Regions from separate parts of the Streptococcus thermophilus genome, predicted to be linked through region 3. Evidence: predicted binding sites of a transcription regulator. Region 3 holds the regulator's gene; each other region holds the start of a gene.
What was found. The regulator CtsR, encoded in region 3, represses protease genes until heat stress. The targets are predictions, from matches to a motif close to TTGGTCAAAAAAGGTCAAANA.
Positions count from the first base shown of each region.

Region 1 (4,293 bases), 520 kb from region 3:
ACTGAGTCATAGGAATAAATCTCTTTCTAGTAATGTTTTGCAACTCTACTATAACGGATTTATTCCTTTTTGTGTTTACACAACTTATTTTACACTACCGAATTCCTCACCTAAATTTAATTTTCCATAATATTATATATATACATATACGTTGTCAATATTTTCTTAAAAATATAATGTATTTTTAACTATTCATATCATAAGATTATTATAATTTCATATCATTTTAAAATTAAGAATAAACATGGAAGTCATAGCAATACCCAAAACAAGATTTTCCGCTGTGCTAAAGGTGAGAGAAACCATATTGCTTATCTCACTCGGAAGATTTGAGACTTAGGCTCAAATCTTAGGAATGGAATTCCGTTAGAAAGTCGCTTCCGTCCGTAGCACCCAAGGAAAGTCTTAAATAAAAAAGAAAAAAGCAGAGATGTCTACTAACATCTCTGCTTCATTAATCGGATTAGGAGTTCCTATGCTTTTTATTTAGCATCTTTTTCTTTTTTTTCTTTGATAACTAAGACACCATCTTCCATATCAGCTTCTAGGTGTTTAGCATCAAGGTTATCCAAGTGGAAGTCTGTGACTTTGTCACGGATTTGTTGTTCAACCACACGACGGAGTGGACGAGCACCCATAACTTCATCATAGCCTTCTTCTGTCATATAGGCTTTAGCAGCTTCGCTAACTGCCAAGTCAATGCCTTTCTTAGAAAGAGTCTTGTTAACTTCATTCAACATAAGATCGACAATCTTAGAAAGGTCCTCCTTATCTAAGTGTGAGAACTCAATAATTGCGTCGAAACGGTTAAGGAATTCAGGACGGAAGTAAGGTTTCAAACGATCCATGAGTTCTGGTTTATCAGCATCTTCTGTCAAGTTAGATTCGTAACCAAAGCCAGCGTTTGAAGTTGCGATAATGACTGTGTTCTTGAAGTTTACAGTATTACCTTGACCATCAGTCAAACGGCCATCATCCAAAACTTGGAGGAGAAGGGTGATAACTTGAGGGTCTGCCTTTTCAATTTCATCAAGAAGGATGATTGAATAAGGGTTACGACGAACACGTTCTGTCAAGGTATTACTATTATCATCATAACCAACATAACCAGCTGTTGTACCAATCAATTTAGAAACGGCTGTGCGGTCGCTGTATTCTGACATGTCCAAACGGATGATAGCATCTTTGGTACCGAACAAATCAAGGGCCAATTGTTTAGCCAACTCAGTTTTACCAACACCAGTAGGTCCTACAAAGAGGAAGCTACCGATTGGACGGTTACCTTCGTCAAATCCTGCACGATTACGACGAATGGAACGTGCCACTGCTTCAACGGCCTTATCTTGACCAATAACCTTAGCTTGCAAACGGTTACCCATATCTTTCAAACGTTCGATATCCGTTGCACCCATTTGAGATACTGGAATACCAGTCATACGTTCTACGGATTCAGCCACATCGTTTACAGTCGCAGTCACCTTGCGATCTTTTGCATGGTTAGCAATTTCCTTTTCAAGTTTTTCAATACGAATCTTAGAATTTAGAGCTGCTTCGTAATCTTCTTTAGCAACTGCAGCTTCTTGTTTAGCTTTTTCTTCTTCGATTTCACGTTCAACAGCATTGACATCAGTTACTGGATGTTGTGCTGCCAAGTGAGCTGCTGTCATGTCCAAAAGGTCAATAGCCTTATCTGGCAAGCTACGTTGTGGAATGTATTGTACTGAAAAATCAACCGCTGCTTTCAAGACATCATCTGGCAAGATAACATTGTGGTGTTTTTCATAAAGATCACGAATACCTTGAAGAATCTTGAAGGTATCTTCAGGAGAAGGAGCATTGACCTTAACTTCGTTGAAACGACGAGCAAGGGCAGGATTCTTCAAGATAGTGTTACGGTATTCATCTTGAGTTGTTGCACCAATCACTGTTATTTCACCACGTGAAAGAGCAGGTTTCAAGATATCAGCCAGACCTTTAGAACCTTGACCATCGCCAGTGCTTCCGGCACCAAGAATTTGATGAATTTCATCGAAGAAGAGGATAATGTTTCCAGCTTCTTTGACTTCATTTATCAAGTTTTGAATGTTTTCTTCAAAGCTACCACGGTATTGAGTACCAGCTTCAAGTGCAGAAATATCAATTGAGATGATTTCTTTGTCCTTGATAGCAGCTGGGACATCACCATTAACGATGGCTTGTGCCAAACCTTCAACTACAGCTGTTTTACCAACCCCAGCATCACCGACAAGGACTGGGTTATTCTTAGTACGACGAGCCAAGATTTCGCTAGTTTCTTGGATTTCTTTGTTACGTCCGATAACAGGATCCAATTTACCTTCACGAGCTTCTTGAGTCAAGTTACGACCAATTTTAGCAAGAATACCATCTTGTTTAGGTCCGTTACCCTGTTGTTGCGTTGGGTTCACTGCTTCACCTTGATTACCAGGCAATTTACCTGTTTGACGGTAAATTGCAAATTCTTCAGGTGACACTTCACGACCGTTAATCATGTAGCGACGGCTTTCTGAACGGAAACCACCCATGTTACCCATCAATTGATTGAAAAGATCATCCATATTATTAAAGTTGTTGTTCATATAATCACCTCATACTGTGTTTTCTTGTGATTTTTTAAGTGTTATTTTTTAGTTAATGTGTAAAAATTGACTTTTACTGACCAAAACCCTAAAAATTTTCAGAGCCTCAACTACTCTTCTAATAATTTTCGGTTTTGCTCTTGGTAGAAGGCTGAGAACTTTCACAGTCTTGAATTAATTTAATTATCATTCAGCATAAGAGCCACCTTCTTTCTGTGAATCTCTCAAAATAGCTAACTTACAAGTTTCTTTCTGAAATATGCTTGTAGCTTAAGGAAACTCTTTTCCTTAAGCTTTATCATATACCTTTCATATGCTTGGGTCAAGAATTTAGCTTTGACTTTTACTGAACTTTTTAATGAAAATTTAAGCAGACAAGCTGCAATCTTTTCATATCGGTATATGGACTGTTTTGACAGCCTTCATAAGGATTTCATTTCCTTATGTTTATATTGTACAACATTGGTCAGTATTGGTCAATGTATTTTTGACTTTTTTGACCTTTATTGTAATTTTTTTGCAGGTAAGCTATAATTACCTTTTTACAAGTATTTAAGCTAGTCCTGCAATCTTATAAGGAAGCTAAATCCTTATGGAATCATAATACACCATTAGTCAGCAAAGGTCGATAGTTTTGTTTGATCTTATTTGACCTTTTGGAAAATAATTTACAGAAAGTAAAAAAGCCTACCAGAGGTAGACCTTTTATAAAACTATTTTACTCTAATCGGTATGCGTCCGAAGTTTTGTTCAGAAAGTTCGGGGTTGCCTAATTGATAAATATTATCCGCTTGTTGTGTAAGTATATCCCAAGGTTCTCGTCCAATCCGAACCACTGTATCCACAAACTTCTTCACAGATTTGAGATGAGACTGCCCTTTTTGAGAAAATCCAAGCACATGAATAGATTTAGGCAAAGAATTATCCACAGCTCCGACTAGGATATAGGTCAAAATACGACGTACCCGTGCTTTTGTATAGCGTTTGGTTGCTACCTTATCCACCAGTTCTTCAACAGAAGAAACCTCACGAATAGCAGCTTTTAAACGACTGGCAATCTCTTCATTCACCTGGAAAACACTGGTCAAATCAGGGTTTGTAAGAATCTGATAAACCAGCAATTGGAAATAATTATCCCAAGAGACCTGTGGAGAAGTTTGAAAAAGTTTGCTATTGGGCATGAACTTATCCACAAAATCACTATCTTCTTTGTGGAGACGTAGACTGGTCGCCGAGGCGAAAGATACTTCCTTGTCTAAGGAATGATAGCCAGCCCCTTGTCTCTGGATAGGATTCAACGTAATGCCCTTACCCGCACAAGCTTTGGCATAGGCTAATCCTAGGATATGGTTGGGTGTATTGCCAGTAAAATCCACACCAGCAAACTTTTCCCACATTTTTTGCGTCTTTTGTGGATAAGACAAGTCACTCGGTAAACTTTCCACAAAGGCTTCCATTTCCTCTGACTTTTCAGAATAGACATCTGCTATAGTCTGATAGTCTAGGACTTCTTCCGTGCCAAAAGTAAGACTATCAATTCCCAGTCGAGACAAGATATCGACAGCCCCAGATGCAAAATAATCGGCAGACTGGACTGCCGTAAAGAAGGGCAACTCAACCACGAGATCTGCTCCATTTTCCAAAGCCATCTGAGCTCTAATCCACTTATCCACAATAGCTGGCTCACCTCGCTGAA
Region 1 is NZ_CP038020.1:2,040,241-2,044,533, forward strand. It holds gene E3C75_RS10685 (IS256-like element IS1191 family transposase) at 1-10, opposite strand, end outside; gene E3C75_RS10690 (ATP-dependent Clp protease ATP-binding subunit) at 483-2,597, opposite strand; gene E3C75_RS10695 (nucleotidyltransferase) at 3,311-4,293, opposite strand, start outside.
Region 1: the regulator CtsR is predicted to act here: its motif matches at 2,661-2,681, upstream of E3C75_RS10690 (ATP-dependent Clp protease ATP-binding subunit).

Region 2 (4,293 bases), 310 kb from region 3:
CTCAGTATAGTAACCAGGCATTACAACCGCATCATAATCTAGGTCTTTAAATTTAGTCAAAGCTGACTGATAGTCCTTGTCACCTGAAGCAAAGGTAGCTTCAGTAACGATTTGACCTTTATATTTACGCTTGAATTCATCCGCAATTCCCTTGGCATAATCCGAAGCATTATCATAGTAGAGAACTACTTTCTTAGCATTCAAATTATTGTAAGAATAAGCCGCCAAAACTTCACCTTGGTAGCTATCTTTAAAGGTTGTACGAAAAACAAATTTCTTAACTCCGTTAGCATCTACCGTAAGGTCATCCTGTGTACCAGAAGGTGTTATCAAAGGAACCCCTGTTTTTTGTGACACGAGGCTAGCAGCAGCAACAGCTCCTGATGTCGATGGACCAACGATAGCATTTACATTACTCTGAATAGCCAAGTTCGTTGAAGATGTTGAAGCCTCAGCATTTTCAGATTTATTATCTTTTGTGACGAGCTCTATCTTTTTGCCGTCAACGCCACCTGCTTTGTTAATTTCATCAACAGCCAACTTAATACCATTCTGCTCTGACTTACCATAGGCCGCAACAGCACCTGTCAACTCCATGTTAACACCAATTTTGATTGTATCCCCAATCTTAGTACCTTTGGCATTAGCAGTCACATCAGGTGACTTGCCACAGGCAACCAAAAAAATGGAGGCAAAAAAGGCTAGCACAATAAGTGTGATCTTTTTATACATAAGATTTCTCCTTAATATTTTCTTAAAAAAGTCTACCTTATAGGTTACAGAATTATCAGAAAATTGTCAATCATATACAACTATGTTCTATCCCTGGTAATCGATTACATTGCTTTTAAACTAACGTTTAAGTTAAGAAAAAAACTTTTCTCCTAGCTAAAGAGAAAAGTTTTTTAAATGTTCAGGGACCGAGGTGTCGTAACGTTCCAGACTACCTACAAAATCCATATCAATATCAGAATAATAAGAAGGGAGAACTTTTTTGACTGCCTTCATTCCTTCAAGCTCTGTCAAGATGTCCTCAACCCTGTCTTGATCTACATAAAGGTGCACATAACGCATCTTATAAGAATGGTAGACAACATCGCCAAACTTGGCAATTTTACGTAAGTCTCTATTATAGTATAAATAAACAATAATACCTTGGCGCTTAATCACGACTCATCTCCTCCTTTATGTTAGTGCCACCCTTTTTATGATGAGGTTTATGAGGGGCAAGAGGTAGGCCAGTATCAATGAAAATCTGATTTGAGATAGCTTGAGCAACCTCCTCTCCAAGTGAAGCTAGTATTATCTGCAAATCGAACTCCGCCTGACGATAGCCTATAACCACCTCGTTTAGATCAATTTGGCGCTTCATTCGTAAAACCTGATGTTTCAAGTCTCTCACATCTGCTCTAAAAGCCTCATACCCCTTAGCTTTATCATAACTTTCCTTTAATTCCTGAAATTCCAAGAGTAGCTCTTGAAGTTCTCTGGCATTTTTGAATCTCTGCTGTTTTAAACGGTAATTCTCTACTTCTGGCAATCTTAAAAAATGTAAAACAAGACTGTCTATTGCTTGATCAATAGCAAGTAGCTCCTCATTGATTATTAACATGTTTCCTATTGTAACACAAAAAGTCAGATGAAACGGTTCTTATATAAACCGATTAGCATCTGACTTTTATCTTAGATAAGCTAGACTTATTTTAATTGGTTGTTGGTCATGATTTCATCAATGAAGCCATATTCAAGTGTTTCTTGGGCACTCATCCAATTATCACGTTCAGCATCGACATGAACCTTTTCAATTGGCTGACCAGAATTATCAGCCAAGATTTGCTCCAAGTTATTACGAGTCTTGAGCAAGTGTTCAGCAGCGATAGCCATATCTGTTTGTTGAGTACCACCACCAGTACCACCCATTGGTTGGTGAATCATGTATTCTGCATTTGGCAACATGAAACGTTTACCTTTGGTACCGCTTGAAGCGATAATTGTACCCATTGATGCTGCCATCCCCATAACGATGGTTTGAACATCAGACTTGATGAAGTTCATTGTATCAACAATGGCAAGGCCTGCTGAAACTGACCCACCAGGTGTATTAACATACAGATAGATATCTTTTGTATGGTCTTGAGCATCCAAGAACAAGAGTTGAGCGATAATTGAGTTTGCCATATTATCTTCTATAGGACCTGTTAACATGATAATACGATCCTTGAGCAAACGTGAGTAAATGTCATAAGAACGTTCACCACGTGATGTTTGTTCAATAACTACCGGAATCATATGAATTCTCCTTTTAATATTGTCTTGATGTTATTATATGATTTTAGTCAAATTAGGTCAAATAAAAAGTATATTCCTTAGCACTCATTTAAAAAGAGTGCTAATTAAGCAAAAAAGGGAAAATTTCCCTTTTCAACTTATTTTGTACCAAACAGACGGTCACCTGCATCTCCAAGACCTGGAACAATATAGCCATTCTCATTAAGTCTCTCATCCAAAGATGCTGTGTATATATCAATATCTGGGTGAGCATCTTGCAATTTTTTTACACCTTCTGGTGCGGCAACTAAACATACAAACTTGATATTAGCTGCTCCACGTTTTTTAAGTGAATCCACCGCCAAAATTGCTGAACCACCAGTTGCAAGCATTGGGTCCATTACAAAAATCTGACGTTGATCAATATCTTCTGGCAATTTAACCAAGTACTCAACTGGCTCAAGTGTTTCTTCATCACGGTACATACCAATATGACCAACTTTTGCTGCAGGTACGAGGCTAAGGAAACCATCTACCATACCAATACCCGCACGAAGGATTGGAACAATTGCCAATTTTTTACCAGAAAGTTGTTTTTGAACTGTTTTTATAATTGGTGTTTGAATTTCAACCTCTTCAAGAGGAAGATCACGTGATACTTCATAACCCATAAGCATAGCGATTTCATTAACCAACTCACGGAAGTCCTTGGTAGACGTATCCTCACGACGTAAGATTGAGAGTTTATGTTGAATCAATGGATGTGAAATAACTTGAAATTTACCCATAATAGTTTCTTCCTTTGCTTTATATTCACTCTATTATATCAAAAACACAAGAAAAACGCTTGCTTTACTTGCAAACGTTTTTGGAAAGGATCCAATTTTATTTTTTAGACAGATGAATCTTACCTGTTACTAAACCATAGCCAAGAAGTGCCGAGCTACCAATAGCCGCAAAGATAGCTGCCAAGATTGACAGTTGACAGCAACTTTAATGTGGTTGTCTTTACTTCTCTCATCAGACTTAGCTGATTTTGGAGTTTCTGTATCAGTAACTACCTTTTCTTCAATAGCATTCACTGGAATAGATGGTCCAATTGAAACAATAGCTTCTGGTACTGTTGTCGCAATCTCTGTAGCTTGAGATACTTGACGACGGTCACCGACAGAACCCTCTGTTGAAAGTTTCACAGGAACCTCTACCTGATAATCATCTGATGAATTATTATCATTAGCTGAGCGGTCTATGAACTGGAAAACCTGTATTCGTCGGTGTTTCTGCTTTATCTTCTTTATCAGGTGATGGCTGATTATTATCTGCTGATTTAGAAGTCTTATCATCAGTAGAATGGTTTCCACCTGTTGGATTTACTGGAACTTCGAAGACGGTCTCAGACATCTGATATCGTCTAAGTAAAGTCTCAAAAGAAGAGTCTGCCTCAAATTTAAAGTGATGCCATTTGTATCACTTTTCTTATTTTCCAAAGACAGAAACCAAACGTTTCACACCTTCAGCAACAACTTTAGTTGGCGTAGCTACGTTAAATCGGAAATGTTTTTCTCCTTCGGAACCAAAAGTAATACCGTTATTTAGCACTACCTTCGCTTCTTCTTTAAGCAAACGTCCAAGTTCATTGTGATCTTGATCATAGGCTGAAAAATCAAGCCAGACCAAATAAGTGCCCTCAGGTTTCATAACTTCGATATTAGTCTTTTCACTAAGTTCCTTAGTTAAAAGGTCAATATTAGTTTCAAGAACTGTCTTCAATTCCTCTAACCAAGGTTGACCGTAGGTAAAGGCAGCTTGTGTTGTAATCAAACCAATAGTTGGAATTTCGTGTTGATTATTAGCCAATTGTTTTTGTTTAAAGGATTTACGCAAGTCTTCATTTTCAATAATGGTGAAACTGTTTTTGGTACCAGCAATATTAAAGGTTTTAGTCGCCGAACTAAGCACCAAGGTAAAATCCTTATAAGCGTTTGAAAGCGTATTTAGAGAGATATGCTTATTCCCATATAAGGC
Region 2 is NZ_CP038020.1:764,656-768,948, reverse strand. It holds gene E3C75_RS04080 (ABC transporter substrate-binding protein) at 1-732, opposite strand, end outside; gene E3C75_RS04075 (YlbG family protein) at 889-1,170, opposite strand; gene E3C75_RS04070 (YlbF/YmcA family competence regulator) at 1,163-1,612, opposite strand; gene E3C75_RS04065 (ATP-dependent Clp protease proteolytic subunit) at 1,699-2,289, opposite strand; gene upp (uracil phosphoribosyltransferase) at 2,427-3,056, opposite strand; gene E3C75_RS04055 (hypothetical protein) at 3,186-3,461, opposite strand; gene E3C75_RS04050 (levansucrase) at 3,502-3,669, opposite strand; gene E3C75_RS04045 (MalY/PatB family protein) at 3,745-4,293, opposite strand, start outside.
Region 2: the regulator CtsR is predicted to act here: its motif matches at 2,333-2,353, upstream of E3C75_RS04065 (ATP-dependent Clp protease proteolytic subunit).

Region 3 (4,293 bases):
TTCGTTGCGAAAAACGCTCAATTCGTTGAGTTGGTAAACGAAACAGCTAAAGTGATTGCTGAAGGTAAACCAGCTAACAATGAAGAAGCACTTGCATTGACTATGCCTTCAGGTGAAACTCTTGAAGCTGCATACGTAACTGCTACAGCTACTATCGGTGAAAAAATCTCATTACGTCGTTTTGCAGTTGTTGAGAAAACCGATGCACAACACTTCGGAGCTTACCAACACAACGGTGGACGTATCGGTGTTGTTTCAGTTATCGAAGGTGGAGATGAAGCTATTGCAAAACAAATCTCAATGCACATCGCAGCGATGAAACCAACTGTTCTTTCATACTCTGAATTGGACGAACAATTTGTTAAAGATGAATTGGCACAACTTAACCATGCTATCGATCAAGATAACGAAAGCCGTGCAATGGTTAATAAACCAGCTCTTCCACACCTTAAATATGGATCTAAAGCTCAATTGACTGATGAAGTTATCGCTCAAGCTGAAGAAGATATCAAAGCTGAGTTGGCTGCTGAAGGTAAACCAGAAAAAATCTGGGATAAAATCATCCCAGGTAAAATGGACCGCTTCATTCTTGACAACACTAAAGTTGACCAAGCGTACACTCTTCTTGCCCAAGTTTACATCATGGACGACAGCAAAACAGTTGAAGCTTACCTTGAATCAGTAAATGCTTCAGTAGTAGAATTCGTTCGCTTTGAAGTTGGTGAAGGTATTGAAAAAGCATCTAACGACTTTGAATCAGAAGTTGCAGCCACAATGGCAGCAGCTCTTAACAACTAATTCTAGTTGCTAGATAAAAAGAAAAGAAGTTACGTGAATCAATCGTAACTTCTTTTTTGTTGTAATTAGAAAACATCTGAGCATTTCTCCAGATGTCTAAACATTTCTATTAATGAGCAAGAGTGTCTACTCCAAATAGAAGGGAGAGAGTTCCCATAATGATACCTGCGAGGATAACTCCGAGCATAACAGCTAGAACACTGCGCTTAAAGTCCCAGTCTAGGATAGATGCTGCAAGCGTACCAGTCCAAGCTCCTGTTCCTGGAAGTGGAATTCCTACAAAGAGCAGAAGGGCCCAGAAGATACCCTTGTCTCCAGCAGCTTTTTCAAGCTTTTGACCCCCACTATGGCCTTTTTTTAGACACCAGGTAAAGAAACCACCGATAAGAGGTTTGTCAGCACCCCACTTGAGAACACGGCGGGCGAAGAAGAAAATAATTGGAACTGGAAGCATGTTCCCAATCACACAAAGGACAAGGGCCTGCCACCAAGGAATACCTGAGGCGATAGCAACAGGAACTGCTCCGCGGAGTTCAACAAGGGGAATCATAGAGATTAAGAATGCAATGATGTATTTCATGAGTAACCTTTCATAAGGAAATGGAATAAGAGATAAAATTCAAGGAATGTGAGTTTTATCGTGGTGTTCAGGATATTTCAGTAAAAAAATTGAGAAACCTACTATTTTTAGTCTTATCTATTGTATCTTATATGTTCTCCAATGACAACTTTAAAAAGCTTTTCGAGAGTATAGTTTCCCATGTGCTAACATTTTTGGTATAATAATAGTCAGTTATAGTCAAATTAGACTGGAGGAATTAAGATGGCAAGAAATACATCAGATAGTATAGAAGAATATATTAAAGAATTGCTGGGCCAGTCTGGAACTGCTGAGATTCAACGCTCGAACTTAGCAGATGCTTTTCAAGTAGTACCAAGTCAGATTAACTATGTTATCAAGACTCGTTTTACAGAGAGTCGTGGGTATATTGTTGAGAGCAAACGTGGTGGTGGCGGCTATATTCGCATTGTCAAAGTTAGATTCTCCGACAAACACCATATGATTAATGATTTGCTGCAAAATTTGGCAGATCAGCTCAGCGAACAAGTCTTTACAGACCTCATTCAGTTGCTTTTTGATGAAAAGATTATCACTGAGCGTGAGGGAAATTTGATTTTAGCGACTGCTAGTGATGATGTTTTAGGCGAAGATGCGGCTATCATTCGTTCGCGTATTCTACGCTCGCTATTACTTAGATTGGATAGAGAAGGGAATTAGATGACGATATATTCAAGAAAAATGCAGGCCATTTTCCATCGTGCTCAGCTTGAAGCGGAGCGTTTTGAAAGTCCTTTCTTGGAGACTTGGCATGTGCTTCTGGCTATGGTTGAGGTTCCGGGATCTGTAGCCTACTTAACATTTACTGATTTTGAGGACCGTATTCATTCGGAAGAGATTGAGACAGCTGCTGTATTGGCTATGGAGAAGAGGCCAAAAGACTTGTCGAAATCAGATATTATCGATTTACGTGCACAGTCACCTGCGCTAGAGGCTATGTTGCAAGAGGCGCAAGGAATCGCTAGTGTGACTGGTGCTGTAGAGGTGGGGTCTGAACATGTATTGATGGCCTTCCTTCTTCATAAGGATTTAATGGTTTGTCGCCTCCTTGAAGTGGCTGGTTTTCAATATAAAGATGATAGCGATAAACCTCGCATCATAGATTTACGACGTTCTTTGGAGCGTAATGCTGGTCTTAGCAAGCAAGATTTGAAGGCAATTCACGATCTTCGTAAACCTAAGAAATCAAAAGCATCTGCGAATTTTGCCAATATGATGCAACCTCCTCAATCATCTACTGGTGAACTGGCAGATTATACCAAAGACTTAACTGCATTAGCGGAGTCAGGAAATCTTGATCCCGTTATTGGACGCGATGAAGAAATTTCACGCATGATTCAGGTTTTGAGTCGTAAAACGAAGAATAATCCTGTCTTGGTAGGTGAAGCTGGTGTCGGTAAGACAGCACTTGCTCTTGGTTTAGCGCAACGTATTGCTTCAGGCGAAGTACCATTTGAATTGGCTGATATGCGTATCTTAGAGCTTGACATGATGAGCGTTGTTGCAGGGACACGTTTCCGTGGTGATTTCGAAGAGCGTATGAATCAGATCATTGATGAGATTGAAGCTGATGGGAAAATCATTCTCTTTATTGACGAACTACATACGATTATTGGATCTGGTTCAGGTATTGATAGTACCTTGGATGCGGCTAATATTTTGAAACCGGCCCTTGCGCGCGGGACACTTCACATGGTTGGAGCAACCACGCAAGCTGAATACCAAAAGCATATTGAGAAAGATGCAGCTTTATCCCGTCGTTTTGCTAAAATTACAATTGAAGAACCAAGTGTATCTGAAGCAATCGATATTTTAAACGGTTTGCGTTCGTCTTATGAAGACTATCATCGTGTGACTATTACGGACGCGGCAGTTGAGACGGCAGTCAAGGCAGCGCATCGCTATTTGACGAGTAAGAATTTGCCTGATTCGGCAATTGACCTTTTAGATGAAGCGAGTGCAACTGTTCAAGTTCGTATCAAAAAAGAGGCCAAACGTGAGATAACGCCTTTGGATGAAGCACTTATATCTGGGGATATTAGGGCTGCTGTTAAACAGTATAAGGCTAACCAAAAGGCAAAATTTCCTAAACCTACTTTGGTAGATGCGGATCAGATTATGCAAACTCTTAGTCGTTTATCAGGTATCCCTGTTGAGAAGATGACGCAGACTGACAGCAAGCGTTACCTAAATCTTGAATCAGAACTCCACAAACGTGTTATTGGTCAAGATGAGGCGGTTTCGGCTATCAGCCGTGCTATTCGTCGTAATCAGTCAGGTATTCGTACTGGAAAACGTCCTATTGGCTCCTTCATGTTCCTTGGACCTACTGGTGTTGGTAAGACAGAATTGGCCAAGGCTTTGGCGGAAGTTCTCTTTGATGATGAATCAGCTTTGCTTCGCTTTGATATGTCGGAGTATATGGAAAAATTTGCGGCTAGTCGCCTTAATGGTGCTCCTCCAGGGTATGTCGGATATGATGAGGGTGGAGAGTTGACAGAGAAAGTTCGAAATAAGCCCTACTCAGTTCTTCTCTTTGACGAGATTGAGAAAGCTCATCCAGATATCTTCAACGTTCTCTTACAGGTTTTGGATGACGGTGTTTTAACAGATAGCCGTGGTCGTAAGGTTGATTTTTCAAACACTATCATCATTATGACCTCAAATTTGGGAGCTACAGCTCTTCGTGATGATAAAACTGTTGGTTTTGGTGTTCAAACTATTTCTCATAATCACCAAGCCATGCAAGCACGCATTATGGAAGAGCTTAAGAAGTCCTATCGTCCAGAATTTATTAACCGTATTGATGAGAAGGTTGTCTTCCACAGCTTAGAGGAAGAACAACTACATGACATTGTCAAGATTATGGTTAAACC
Region 3 is NZ_CP038020.1:454,655-458,947, forward strand. It holds gene tsf (translation elongation factor Ts) at 1-798, shown strand, start outside; gene E3C75_RS02495 (COG2426 family protein) at 908-1,378, opposite strand; gene E3C75_RS02500 (CtsR family transcriptional regulator) at 1,622-2,077, shown strand; gene E3C75_RS02505 (ATP-dependent Clp protease ATP-binding subunit) at 2,078-4,293, shown strand, end outside.